Regions from separate parts of the Paenibacillus sp. EB106-06-01-XG199 genome, predicted to be linked through region 2. Evidence: riboswitches for the same ligand, from Rfam matches in the RefSeq annotation. Region 2 holds a riboswitch; each other region holds the start of a gene.
What was found. A riboswitch is a leader RNA that binds a small molecule or an ion and turns the genes downstream of it on or off. The one in region 2 is predicted to bind cyclic di-AMP.

Region 1 (4,363 bases), on a different contig from region 2:
GCTGCGGCAGTACATTCCGTTTACCGCTGCCTGCTGCACTACCGTGGACCCGCATACGCTGCTGTCCACCGGGGCGATCACAGAGCGGGGTCTTGAGGATCTGCACCCGCAGCTGTTTGAATACGAATATCTGCATGAGGATTATATGAAATATGAGCAGTTGGCCGCTGCGGCAGTGCCGGTCGCCTGTTTAAGTGGTGTAACGGAAGGGCAGCCCGGGCGGAGTGAACGTTACCGCAACGTCCTCCAGCCTGCGGGCCTGGGCGACGAGCTCCGGGCTGCGCTGGTTGAAGGCGGTGGCTGCTGGGGGTTCTTAACCTTGTTCCGGTCGCAGCACGAACCTCCATTTCAAGAGCACGAGTGTGCAGTGATATCATCTGTTGTTCCGCTGATTGCCGGCGCACTCCGCAGCTATGCCTCCGAGCCCCCTCTGGGACGGATGGATACCGCACCGGAGGACAGTGGAATCATGATTCTGACGGACCAGCTGCTTCCGGTCAGCGCGAACAGTGCGGCTCAATATTGGCTGAACCGTCTGCAGCAGCTGGAACGGCTGGATCACGGTGTTCTCCCCCGGCCGGTCAACGCCGTATGCCTGCGGGCACTTGGTGAGAATACGGAACCAGGAGGGTTGCCTTCGAAGGCGAAATTATGCCTGCGCGTCGAGGATGGGGCATACTTGACAGTTACGGCCAGCAGGCTTGAAGGCAGCGGCAAGAAGACGGAGCTGGCTGTTGCTTTTGTCTATGCCAAGTCCTCGGAGATCTTCCGGCTGCTGGCCGATGCCTGCCAGCTGACCGCGAGGGAGAAGCAGCTGGCCGAGATGCTCTCCCGCGGATTATCCACTAAGGAGCTGGCAGAGTCGCTGCATATTTCTGCGTACACCGTACAGGATCACCTGAAATCCATCTTCTCTAAGACCGGCGTTTCCAGCCGGAGAGCGCTCATCAGCAAGCTGTTCTCACAGGGGATGGAATAGCCGGTAAACACGCTAAACAGTCCCGATGCTGATACAAGGGGACTGTGCTGGCTTTTATAGGAGCTGCGGGATCTGGGAAGTGGAAGTAGGGTGGGTCCAGTGCTTCTCGCTGCCGGGAAGATCATCGAACCATTCCGCATCCGGTGGACATTCCAGGATCATGAATTTGCCGTACTCCTGCGCTCTGGACTGATGGTATTTCAGATAGGCCTTGCCGTCTTCAATCGCCAGTATCTCGATTTTACCGGAGGAGTGGCTCATGGATAGACGGACTCTTTTACCCAGACCTGAGGTTCTGGCCTTGGCTTCCTCAACAATGTTGTAGACACGCTCCAGCGGCAGAACGAACTCGCGGTTGCCGGCAATGGGCCGGTTCACGAAGAAATAATAGGGAGTGACTCCGGCCCAGGACAGCCGGTCGAGCAGTTCTCCGAGTACCGCCGCATCATCGTTGATGCCTTTCAGCACCGGCGTCTGATTAACCACGATTGCCCCGGCATTATGGAGTGCTCTGAATGCATGTTTGGCTTCGGGCGTAATTTCCCGGGGATGATTAATATGCGCCATGACGTAAATGCGTTTGTCCTCCGATGAATAGGTACGGATTAGTTCCAGCAGTTCTTCGTCCTGATAAATGCGCATGGGATTAAATACGGGAATTTTGGAGCCCAGCCGGATAATCTTCACATGGTCAATAGATCTCAGGCTTTCGATGATGAAGCGCAGCTTAGAGGTAGAGAGAATCAGGCTGTCTCCGCCGGTAAGCAGCACATTATTGATCTCTGGATGATTCCTGATGTATTCCAGCCCAGGAGCCACATCGGTTTGTGCTTCCTTCACATCATTGCGGAACAGGCGCTTGCGGAAGCAGTAGCGGCAGTAAGCTCCACACACCTCGGAGACAATCAGGAGGGCCGTTGTTCTGTATTTGTGCTGACATCCCGGCACTACATAATTCATTCCCTCATCGGATGCATCCCAGCAGCCATACTCCTCAAGTTCACCTTCACTTGGAATGACGAGCCTGCGGATCGGATCACCCGGGTCGTCCCAGTCGATCAGCGACAGATAATAGTCATTGACCCGAAAGGCAAATTTGCCGGTGATCTCCTTCAGCTTTTCTTTCTCCGTTTCAGACAGCATGGCAACCTTGTTGATATCCGTTATGTACCTTACCCTTTGCACTTGCATCTCTCCTTGGTCTCATAGTGTGAGAAAAAAGGGAGCCTTGAGGTCGATAGCCAAACTGCTGCCAGCAGGGTCATGAGAATACAAAAAAGAGACCCTTAGCAAGGGTCTCTGGTTATGAATATACCTAAAAAAGCAGACCCATCCACTACTGACGAGGTTAGCTGACGGACTCGGGTAAGATGGTACCCTACATTCTGTGAATGATTCGCCCCAAAAGACTGGTTCCCCCGCTTTCCTGCCAAAGGCTGGAAATTAAGCGTAGGTAAAGTATAACCCAGGAAGTTTTGAAAAGTCAAAGCTAAACTTGCCCGCGGCAAGGGATACAGGACCAAGCCAAATCAGCAAAAAATTGAGTAGGGTGAGTTGTTCCTGCAGCTCCGAAGGCTGATCTTGTTCATGACTTGAAATAAGACAACCTCCTTCTGGAATGTTAATATCTCGATGGGCTAGATATTACCTATCGGAACCATTGATATATTTTGCAAAACAAGTTCAAAAAAAGTGTGGAACACAGTGATTGGACCAACGGTCCGGTCGCGGAGTATTCGCACCAAGTGCTCATGTTTATCCTGTTCACCAAACGAGGGTGTTCTTAGCAGCCATTTCATAACTGCTGAGAACACCCTTTTTGTTGACGGAATTAATCAACTAGAGCATGTCTTCAAATTGGAAGAGCTCTGGAGAGTAAAATCCCTGTTTATTCTCTTTTGCGGACCCAGGCGACCTTACTGCTCTGCATTCTCTTTAAAAACGTCCATCAGGGAGAAATAACTGCGCTGGAGTCCGTTCCTCCTGTAACAGGATAAAAGCCCCAAATAAGTGCAACTCGGTCCGTTTGTACTCAGAGCCAAGAATACACTTTCCAGTCGCACACACAAGCCTTCGAAAGAAGAGTGAAGTCTTTGAAACACCGAGACGTAAGCCTCCACCGAAAAAACTACCTGGTGGCGAAACGCCTTTCTCCGCGTGTGATCAGAAAATGGCACTGTACCCATGATTCCTTAGGGCATACAGCAGCAGGTTTTGACGGGGAAGCGGTTTGAAGACACGCCCTAGATAGATGAAGTAAAGCTTGACGTTTAATACAATAGTGGAATAAAGTATTAAATGAAACTAAATATCAAATTAAATAAAGTTTCAAATATATCAAAAGGAGCAATTGGATATGGGACAGATGATCCGAGGATTCGCCGAGCTAAGCCCGGAGCAATATGTCGAAGCAGGAGGTAAGGGAGCGATGCTCTCCAGAATGCTTCAGGCGGGATATCCTGTGCCGGAGGGATTTGTTGTCTTTCCTTCGGCCTTTGAAAGCGATAAATTAAAGGAAGAGGCTTGGACTGAAAGTGCAGCCAGGTTGCAGAAAATCCGCATGATACATAAGAATGCACGATTTGCTGTCAGATCTTCGGCTTTAAGTGAAGATTCGGCGGAGGCATCTTTTGCCGGGGAATTCGAAACGGTGTTGAACGTGGAAACAGATGAACAGATTCGTGAAGCGATGTACACGGTGTATCACTCAAAGGATAGCGAACGGGTTCAAGTCTACAGCTCCATGCAGGACATGGACTCCTCCCATAAGGTTGCCATTGTCGTGCAGCTGATGATTCACTCGGAAATCTCCGGAGTCCTGTTCACCGCTGACCCCATAACAGGCAGCCGCACGGTTCTGCCGGGGAATTATGTCTATGGGCTGGGAGAACAGTTAGTTTCAGGCGAGAGCGACGCATATTCCTTCACGCTGGCAAGGAACCGGGGCAGATATGAAGGCCCGGGTGAGTTCAAGCGGTATGCAGCCAAGTTATACCGGTATGCATGCCGGCTGGAGAAGGAGCTTGGAGCTCCCCAAGATATCGAGTGGGCGGTCGCAAAGGGGCGGGTCTACCTCCTGCAGACGAGACCGGTTACGACCTTGAACCCGGGAAACCGCAATACATTCGAGATCAACGACTCGCTGGCTGGTGATTTTCTCTGGACCAATACCAATGTGGGCGAATCCATCTCCGGTGTCTTAACTCCTCTGACCTGGTCTATCCTGCGCTCCCTGGATGAAGAGTACAATATTATTCCGGGGCATTATGTGATGTCCGGCAATATTTGCGGAAGGGTGTACACTAATGTTAGTCTTTCGGTATCGATGTTCTCGGCATTTGGACTGAATACCAAGCCGATATGGAAGAAAATGAGCCGGGTGTT
Region 2 (4,363 bases):
CATGAAAGAGCAATTTTATATTCTGATTCTGCTTTTTATCTATCGGCTGCTTTGGGGCTATTTCCTGTACAGATTCGTCAGGTCAGCCCTCATCCCGGTGCTGCTCCGTTATCCCGATACACACGCCGGCGGCAGCGGAATAGGCAGATTGCTGTATTATATCGAAGGACAGACTGCACTTAGCACAGACCCCGGGGTGCTGCGCTGGCTCTGGCTGCTGCTGGCCCTCTCAGCGCTACGGCTGCTATGCTCCCCCTTTATCCGCGCAGGGCTGCTGCATGAGCTGCACCAGGAGCGCAAAGGGGAGCGGGGAATGTTCTTTTTTCCCGGAATGAAGCTTTACGGACTCCCCGTACTGCTGTTCAGTCTAGCGGAATGGCTTCTGGCCGCAACACCGCTGTATTGGCTTCTCCCCAAAATGTATGGGCTTCTCCTCAGCGGTATTCTCGATTATACTCTGCTGCTGAGACTGGTTCCTTATGTTCTGGCCTGGCTCCTGTACTTCTACCTGATCCGCATTCTGCTGCTGTACATGCAGTTTGGCTTCACCGGAGGAACAGGCATGTTTTCTTCCTTGCTGGTTGGCCTGAGGGTAATCCTCCCTTCCACCTGTATATCTGCACTGTTCGGCGCCGGCGGCCTGCTTCTGCTGCTGCTCTCTGGAGTGACCGCACTTTTCTGTCCAGGCCTGCCCGCACTGCTGTTCCGGCAATTTTCACCGCTTCCCTCAACGCTGTTCAAAATGTGGAGCCTAGCGGGGCAGTATCACCTTTGGTGCAGTAAAACATTTCCACAATAATAACGCCAGTCCCTTGGCATAATAGAAGAGTCACTGCCCCAGATAAAGGGCGGGACTCTTCTTTTGGTTACAACGTGATTTAGGGTATTTGCAAAACTGTAAATCCTCTGGTACAATGATGCCTGTACCAGTAGTAACAACTTTGTAATCTTTTGAAACTAATTTGAAGCAAATGAATGTGCCTTTAAGCATTTAACCTTGTCGACACGTCACTGTTTCGGTGCATAAAACGCCAAATTCCCGGCACCGGGAAGTGGGGGAACCATATTTTGGGTGAATTGATCTCGCTTTAGAGGGGTCATAGGGGAACCTTCTACCGAATCCTTAAGCTAACCTCGCAGGCCTTGGAAGGAGTACATCTTTTGAAAAGTCATAATTTTAAGAAGAAATGCACCGCAGCAGCATTAGGGCTGGTGATGGTGTTCACGCTTGGAGCAGGGAGCGCTTTCGCCGACTCCAGAATGGATACGGTTATTACAAAAACACTCGGAACGACATATAAAACCGGGGGCACAAGCACTGCCGGCTTTGATTGTTCTGGATTCACCAAATATGTATTTAAGAACGTTGGCCTTACCTTGCCCCGCACTTCCAAAGCACAATTCAGCGTTGGAACCGCCGTATCACGGAGTAACCTCCGTTCAGGCGATCTGGTATTCTTCAATACCCTTGGCAATGGAGTCTCCCATGTCGGTATTTATGTCGGCAACGGAAAATTCGCCCAATCCTCTTCATCCCGTGGTGTAACTATCAGTTCAATGAGTCAATCCTATTGGGCCAACCGCTACGTTGGAGCCAAACGAGTAATGAGCACAACAGCTTACAAAGCTATCGCTTACGATTGACATCCCTCAGGAATTCCATCCTCCAATAAATAATTGTAACTTATAGAAATCCGGAAACTGATTATTGCCGTAATCATTTCCGGGTTTTTCCTTTTTGTCTTCCTTATTCTACCTTTTACACGTATTTGAGGCCTGTGAAACACCTTTTTACTAAAAATCCCAACAATTCTAAGTTAAAGCTTACTCAGCGTGTAAATATAAGACCTTTTTAGCAAAATCAACTCTTAAAAAGCGTAAATATTATGCATTAATATGTTTTAAGTGATTGCCAACTGGCGAAGTCTTTGTTACAATTATCGCAGTGAGTTTTTAGTAACATTTTTGTAATTATTCAATCGGGTTTTACAAAGGTTTTGTCATGTATTGGTTAACAAGCTAATCCTAATCAACAGTCATGCCGAGTTCCCTAACCATTAGGGAAACGGGGGAACCGATTTTGGGTGAATTGACCTCCTATTCACAGAGGGGTCATAGGGGACCTTCAACCGAACCCTTAAGCTAACCTCGTAGGCATTTGGAAGGGGTATTCACTTTTGAAGAAGAAGTTAGCAGCAGCAGTACTAAGCTTTTCCATTATGCTTACCATCGGAGCAGGAAGCGCTTTCGCGGATTCCAAAATGGATAAAGTCATCGACAAGACCATCGGAAGTAAATACGTATCCGGCGGTGTATCGACCAACGGCTTTGATTGCTCCGGATTTACAATGTACGTTTTTGATAAGATCGGTATCAATCTGCCACACCAATCCGGTTCCCAATACCAAATGGGTACCGCCATTTCCCGGGACGATCTGAGAGCGGGAGATCTTGTATTTTATAATACCAGCGGTAAAGGTGTATCCCATGTCGGCATTTATGTCGGTGAGGGCAAATTCGCACATGCTTCATCCTCCCGTGGTGTAACCATCAGCACGATGAGTGACAGCTACTACGTCAACCGTTACGTTGGCGCCAAACGTATCATGAGTACAGATGCTTACCAATCCGTTACTTCTGATTCCCAAGACAATGATGACGTGCAATAAGTTGTCGTAAAACGGGCACTCTTCCATGATTTTTGCCGAAATCTGGAGGGGGCCTGTTTTTTTTGTCTATAAAATTACTTACCCCTCTCAATATCCGCAAAACATAAATCTACCCAAATTTCCTCCATTTCATAAAATATTTTTCCCACTTTGTCAAGTTTCCGCCTTTCAGGAAATTTCTGAGTCGAATCAGGCCAGTTATGGATATAATTAGGTATAGCTAGTGCTGTTGCTCCCTATGAAAGGAGGCCGGTGGCCTTATGATTAGCTCCCCCGTTACATTCCATGTGGTTCCCATGGAGATCAGCCATGCTGAAGACATCGCCGCATGGAATTACAAAGCGCCTTATAATATTTACGAATGGATGCCTTGGTCCCAAATGGAGGCGCTTGGCATTGAATTTGGCGATCCAGAGCTCCGCAGGGACCAGTATGTTTCCGTGGTCAACGAGCAAGGCATCCTTTGCGGCTTTGCGCAGTTGTTTCCGATGGAGGGTGTCGTCAGGCTGGGTATTGGAATGCGCCCCGAGCTTTGCGGACACGGTCTTGGCCACATTTTCATGGAAGCCATCGTTCAGGCCGCGCTAAAGCGGTATCCCGGGCGGGAGATTGATTTGGAAGTATTGACCTGGAACCAGCGGGCGATCCGAACATACCAAAAATGCGGCTTCACGATCACGGATACTTATGAACGCCTTACTCCAACCGGAAATAAGCCATTTTATTGCATGGTCTATGATAAACAACATAACGTTCCATTAAATTGAAAATTTTAGTGTTGAAATCGTCCACTTTTTTGACACAAATGCTATGATAACGCTTCACCATCCTATATAATGTAGGAAGCAGCTTACATGGAGGGGACGGATGAAGATGCAGAAATGGATCATGGGCGGTTTGTTTTTCGCAGCCTGTGCCTTTGCGGTAGTGCTCTTGTTCACATTGCCCGGCAAAGCAGAGGTAGCCGAAGAAAATAACCCGACGATGCCGCAAGTCACACTGGATGCCACCAGCGCCGAAGCGATTGTACAGGCAAGCTGCATTACCTGCCACGGTGATCAGCTACAGGGCGGTCTAGGCCCTAGTCTGCAGCAGGAAGGCGGCCAGCATAACGCAGAAGAAATCTACACCATTGTTACGAAGGGACGCGGCCAAATGCCGTCTTTCAAGGATAAGCTTGCTCCCGAAGAGATTGCGAATGTTGCCATGTGGCTTGCAGAGAAGAAATAAACCTGACCTTAAAAATACAGAATGCCCGTACAAAGGATATTCAGACATCCTTGCACGGGCATTTTTATATCTATTCCTATGATAAGTCGGTTTCTCCTGCGCCTAACGCGTTTTGTCGAAAGCTTCGTTAAATTCATGCGCCTGGCGGAACTCTAGCGCGGCAAGCCCGCTCTCTTCTTTTGCGGACAAGCGCAGAATTACCGTTTTGTAATCAATTGTAATATGCGGATGATGATCAAAGGCTTCCGAGATCGCAGCCACCTCATCCACAAAGGCGATACCCTTCATATATTCATTAAACATATATTTACGCACCATCATATTCGGCTCCAGCTTCCAGCCCTCCAGCTTACTTACCTGCTCACGCAGCTCTTCCTCCGTAAAATGCAATTTGTTTCCTCCCTTACTAAGTTAGCCGTAAAGTCCGTACAGCCCAGCTCCCCATATCCCTTAAACAAAACATC
Region 3 (4,363 bases), on a different contig from region 2:
TTTTTGCGGCTCCCGGGGGAGTTCAGAGCCAAACTGGATCAGTGAAGGCTTATGGTGTATGTTATTGAATAAGGAGTGGTAATCTTGAAAAAAAACAATCAAATCCCCGCGATACTCGCAGCTTCAATTCTGCTGATTCTGCTCAGCAGCATGCTTAAGCCGGAGGGCTCTACCCTGCTGGGTGTGCTGCAGACGTTAATGCTCGGAGTGGGCTTGCTGGGCTGCTGTACAGCGGCCTGGAGATTCGCCAAAGGCGGCAAGGGCAAGAGCTGAGTATAAATAGAAAAGGCCGCGGCATTATGCTGCGGCTTTTTCATGCGCTTCGACAAGTTGCCCATTACATCAGCGGAGATAAGAGAGGGGCCCACAGTGCTTCTTTAATCTATGTGAGCAGCTATACAACAAATAAATTTGCTTCAGGCCGCAATGTTTCTAACCGGCACATTTGCTCGCGCACATGTCTCAGCCGGGTTTTCAGCACCGGCACGCTTTGCTCAAGAATGGTGCTGATTGCAGGCAGGGGCAGCAGCATGCCGTACCATAACACCTGGACAATCTGATCCTCCCAGGCTAATCCATTGGAAACAAAGAGGCTGCACTCCTCCGCAGCCCGGGAGCACTGCTGAATGCACTCCCGGTAGGCAACCAGCGAGAAAGGCTGCGGTATGAAATCATCATGAAGGTACCGGGTGTAAAGCTCAGTGAAGGTCTTCATCGCAGTCTTTTCCGCAACGGCACCCTCTCCCAGCAGCAGACTGGTGAGTGCATAAATATTTCCGGTGTTCTTTTGGACATATTCCGCAAACTCGCTGGCAGCTGTCCATTCCGGGGATAATGGGTCTGGCATGTCTTCACGTTCCTTCCTGAATAAGAAATTATAAGATGGAGAAATAAGCGATGGATCTGTCCATTAGCTCGGCTATGTCCGGTTCCTGCCAGCTGCATTTATGCAGCAGGGAACTTGAAGGTTTATAGTACATCCGTCTGAAGGGGGGCGTACCGCCGGCCCCGGCTGTACGGGAATAGGGGACCATTTGCAGATGTGACGTGACGACCTTGCCTTGCAGCTTGGCTTTTAAATCCAGCAGGGCCGTTTGCACGATTTCTTGCTGATCTGGCTCCCACTGCGCACCTAGCTGCTGTACAATTTCTATGGCTTCTTCCAGCCTGTGATTGCGTATACTTCTCAGGAAGCTGCTCCATTTAATGACGTCAAAATGATCGCCTTCCGCAGACAGTATCCCCGCTCCCCAGCTGCACCCAGCCTTGCACGTAAGCTTCAGCACACCATACCGGCATTTGCCGGACGACTCCGTGGCCTGATGGAATGGCCAGGGGGCATCGAATACAAACACTTCTATACGTAACAGCCTGCGCTGGTTCATTTCGTTTTCCCTCCTACCCATTTATAAGCTGCAGCCTCAGCACAAAAAACCGCAGCAGAGGAGGACCTCTGCTGCGGTTTTGGTACAGGCTTAAATACACCTGGCGCAAAAACGTGGCGGATCAAGGTTCTCTCTAGTCGCTTACGGGGTTAGCTGTCGGATTCGGACGGTGAGAGTCGCCCTACCTAATGAGACCACAGTCTCCTTCGGATTCACCCCAAGAAAGATTCTTATCTTCCAGGTAAGGCCCCTGCGGGCCTGATGGTTCCCCCGTTTCCCGCATTGCGGGAATTCAGCGTTTATATCGCATTTCGTGCATTGGATTCAAACCGAATCATACTCTTTTCGCATGAGCTTTGTAAAAAGGAAAAAACATTCTTCTGAGCCGAATTTCAGGGAATTCTGGCAAAGGAAACGGTAGGATGTGCTAAAAGGGTGTTTATCAACGGTTTTCGGCTTTTTATCTCGTTCATACGACTGCTTTTGATTTAGGGTGATCAGAGCATAAAAGGCAATTTGCTCAACATCGGGTGAATATAATCACAATGCTGAATGCTTTTTCGCAAATCGCTGATAAGCCGAGTAAATAAGAGGAATGATGAGATTGAGGCTTAAGTAAGCGCTACCTGATCTGGTTTGGGTTTACTAAATGCATTATTTTGGCAGGTTTGGCGGTTTACAAGGTCGTGATCGCCAGAGTATGATTACTTCTGTTTACTACACAATCGAATACGCAGTCCGCTTAATTTCCGTTATGGAAAGCGGGGGAACCAACAATCGGCAGCCGATGTGAGAGTCGGAGCCGGTTATGGGGTGAATCCTGTGAAAGTGCGAGAGAATGCTCGCATGGATACAGGTAGGGCGACTCTCACTGCCCGAATCCGACAGCTAACCTCGTAAGCGTATTAGAGAGGATGAGCACAATGTGACCGTTAATTGGACCACAGAGGGAATTCCTTTGTGGTTTTTTGCTGTGTTCGTATGGCAAATGAATGGAAGTCCTAAGCCGGAGGAGAGGAAGATATGGCGAATTCGGAAGAATATGTACTCATTAACGCTCCGACTAAAGCGGGGGAGCATTTTATCAAAATCTTAAAGTTTAGAGGCTATAAGATCGCAGGAATCGCCAACAATGCGGCGGAGAAGCGGCGTCTGGAGGAGCTGGGAATCGAGGTCAATCTCGTGGTGGATACACATCATCAGAATACATGGTTCCGCCCCTCTTTTCCGGTAGGCAGAGTATTTCTGTTCGAGAGCAGTGTGACCTTATGCTGCCGGTATATCCAGATGTGCCGGACCTGGACGACAAAGCCAATATACGTAATTACGACTTCGATGAATCCCAGACTGGTCTATAAAGGGCTTGGAGCGGATTCCGTCATCTATTCCCACAGCGGAAATGTCTCTTTTCTGGCGGATGTCTCAACGAATCCAGGATAAGGCCAAATAAAAGGGCAAATAAAAGGCATCCCCTGGACAGAGGTCCAAGGGGATGCCTTTTTCAAAATATAAGTATTCATATGCTTCATGCTATAAATTATTCAGCGGTTGCTCCAATAAGCTCCTTAAGCTCGGAAACATTGAAGCCCTTGACTGCGCGGCCTTCGTACACGGTAACAGGCACACCCATGAAGCCCAGCTTCTCGACTTCTTCCTGATACACTGTACTTGTCATAACATCACGCACCTCGAAGCTAACGTCTTGCTCGGTCAGCCACTGCTTCACTTGATTGCAGTCGCTGCACCCTGTGGTGGAATAGACAATTACCGGCTGGCTCATTGGCTCACAGCTGCCTTGATGGCGTCCCGGGTGATTTTCCAATGGGAGGTGTTCCAGCGGACTTCGCCGTCTTCCAGGAGGAAGATCTGCGGAGATTCATGTTTGATCCCGAAATCTTCGGCAATCTGATTGGACAACGGACGGTCTTCAATCACATGGACAATGGCAGCTGGAGTCTCGGAGCCTTGCGCATAGGCTGTGAATTCCTCGTTGGCCTTGGCGCTGATCGGGCAGGTAGTGCTATGCTTGAAAAGCAGTTTTTTACCTGGTTGCGCAACATATTGCTGCAGTTCTTCCAGAGTATGAAGTTGTTGGATAGACATCGGTATCTCACCTTCCTATAAGTACTTGTAACTACGATTGTAACATAGTTCAAAATTAAATCAAAAAGGAAGTTAGAGCACCCCTTTCAGCGGAATTACAGTCCCATGAAGGACGTTGAAAAAACGTGACTGCCATGCTAATGTGAGAGAGATGCCGCGTGTATCCTGAAGAATCGTAAAGGGTGTGTCCATAATCATGAAAAGGGTTGCTTTTGTTACCGGTGCTGACCGTGGTTTAGGTTTTTTTCTGGCAAGCTGGCTTCTAGAGAACAAATATTCCGTATTTGCCGGTCAGTATATGAAGGAGTCGGAATCGCTGGACGCACTGAAAAAGCAGTACCCGGACCGATTAACTCTGATCCCGCTGGATATCGGCGACCGTGAGAGTGTCAAGCAAGCGGCACGTAGTATTTCGGGCAGTACCGCTCATGTTGATATGATTATCAATAATGCCGGTATTATTCATAGAGCCGATGATGCCACGATGCTTGTTGATATGGACGATGAAGCCATGGCTCACATTTATAATGTAAACACGCTTGGTTCTTTGAGGGTCAGTAATGAACTGATGGGCCTGTTGATGCAGAGCAAGCAGAAATTGATTGTTAATATCTCCTCAGAAGCCGGAAGCATTGGCCGGAACAAACGGATTAATATGTACGGATACTGTATGTCCAAAGCAGCGCTTAATATGCAGTCCTCCCTGCTGCACAACCATTTGAAGGTGATGGGCGGGCAGGTTATGGTCTTTCACCCCGGCTGGCTGCAATCCTATATGAATGGTGAGAAGGCTCTGGAGGCACCTATTCCTCCTGAAGAGTCGGCGCGTAAGATTATGAATATCGTGCAGGGGCACAAGAAGTATATGGGTGAGG

Region 1: another riboswitch for cyclic di-AMP. It lies ahead of AC3WT9_RS09430 (KamA family radical SAM protein); the one in region 2 lies ahead of AC3WT9_RS33740 (C40 family peptidase).
Region 3: another riboswitch for cyclic di-AMP. It lies ahead of AC3WT9_RS23790 (hypothetical protein); the one in region 2 lies ahead of AC3WT9_RS33740 (C40 family peptidase).

Annotation. Positions count from the first base shown of each region.
Region 1 is NZ_JBYTDQ010000002.1:754,962-759,324, reverse strand. Features, by position in the region: gene AC3WT9_RS09435 (helix-turn-helix transcriptional regulator) at 1-979, shown strand, start outside; gene AC3WT9_RS09430 (KamA family radical SAM protein) at 1,034-2,170, opposite strand; cyclic di-AMP (ydaO/yuaA leader) riboswitch at 2,302-2,439, opposite strand; gene AC3WT9_RS09425 (PEP/pyruvate-binding domain-containing protein) at 3,336-4,363, shown strand, end outside.
Region 2 is NZ_JBYTDQ010000021.1:27,897-32,259, forward strand. Features, by position in the region: gene AC3WT9_RS33730 (hypothetical protein) at 1-799, shown strand, start outside; cyclic di-AMP (ydaO/yuaA leader) riboswitch at 1,020-1,158, shown strand; gene AC3WT9_RS33735 (C40 family peptidase) at 1,216-1,644, shown strand; cyclic di-AMP (ydaO/yuaA leader) riboswitch at 2,030-2,172, shown strand; gene AC3WT9_RS33740 (C40 family peptidase) at 2,178-2,669, shown strand; gene AC3WT9_RS33745 (GNAT family N-acetyltransferase) at 2,930-3,436, shown strand; gene AC3WT9_RS33750 (c-type cytochrome) at 3,543-3,899, shown strand; gene AC3WT9_RS33755 (4a-hydroxytetrahydrobiopterin dehydratase) at 4,002-4,289, opposite strand.
Region 3 is NZ_JBYTDQ010000007.1:111,011-115,373, reverse strand. Features, by position in the region: gene AC3WT9_RS23805 (hypothetical protein) at 85-273, shown strand; gene AC3WT9_RS23800 (hypothetical protein) at 395-847, opposite strand; gene AC3WT9_RS23795 (hypothetical protein) at 876-1,385, opposite strand; cyclic di-AMP (ydaO/yuaA leader) riboswitch at 1,510-1,693, opposite strand; cyclic di-AMP (ydaO/yuaA leader) riboswitch at 2,115-2,303, shown strand; gene AC3WT9_RS23790 (hypothetical protein) at 2,409-2,825, shown strand; gene AC3WT9_RS23785 (glutaredoxin family protein) at 2,923-3,165, opposite strand; gene ytxJ (bacillithiol system redox-active protein YtxJ) at 3,162-3,488, opposite strand; gene AC3WT9_RS23775 (SDR family NAD(P)-dependent oxidoreductase) at 3,685-4,363, shown strand, end outside.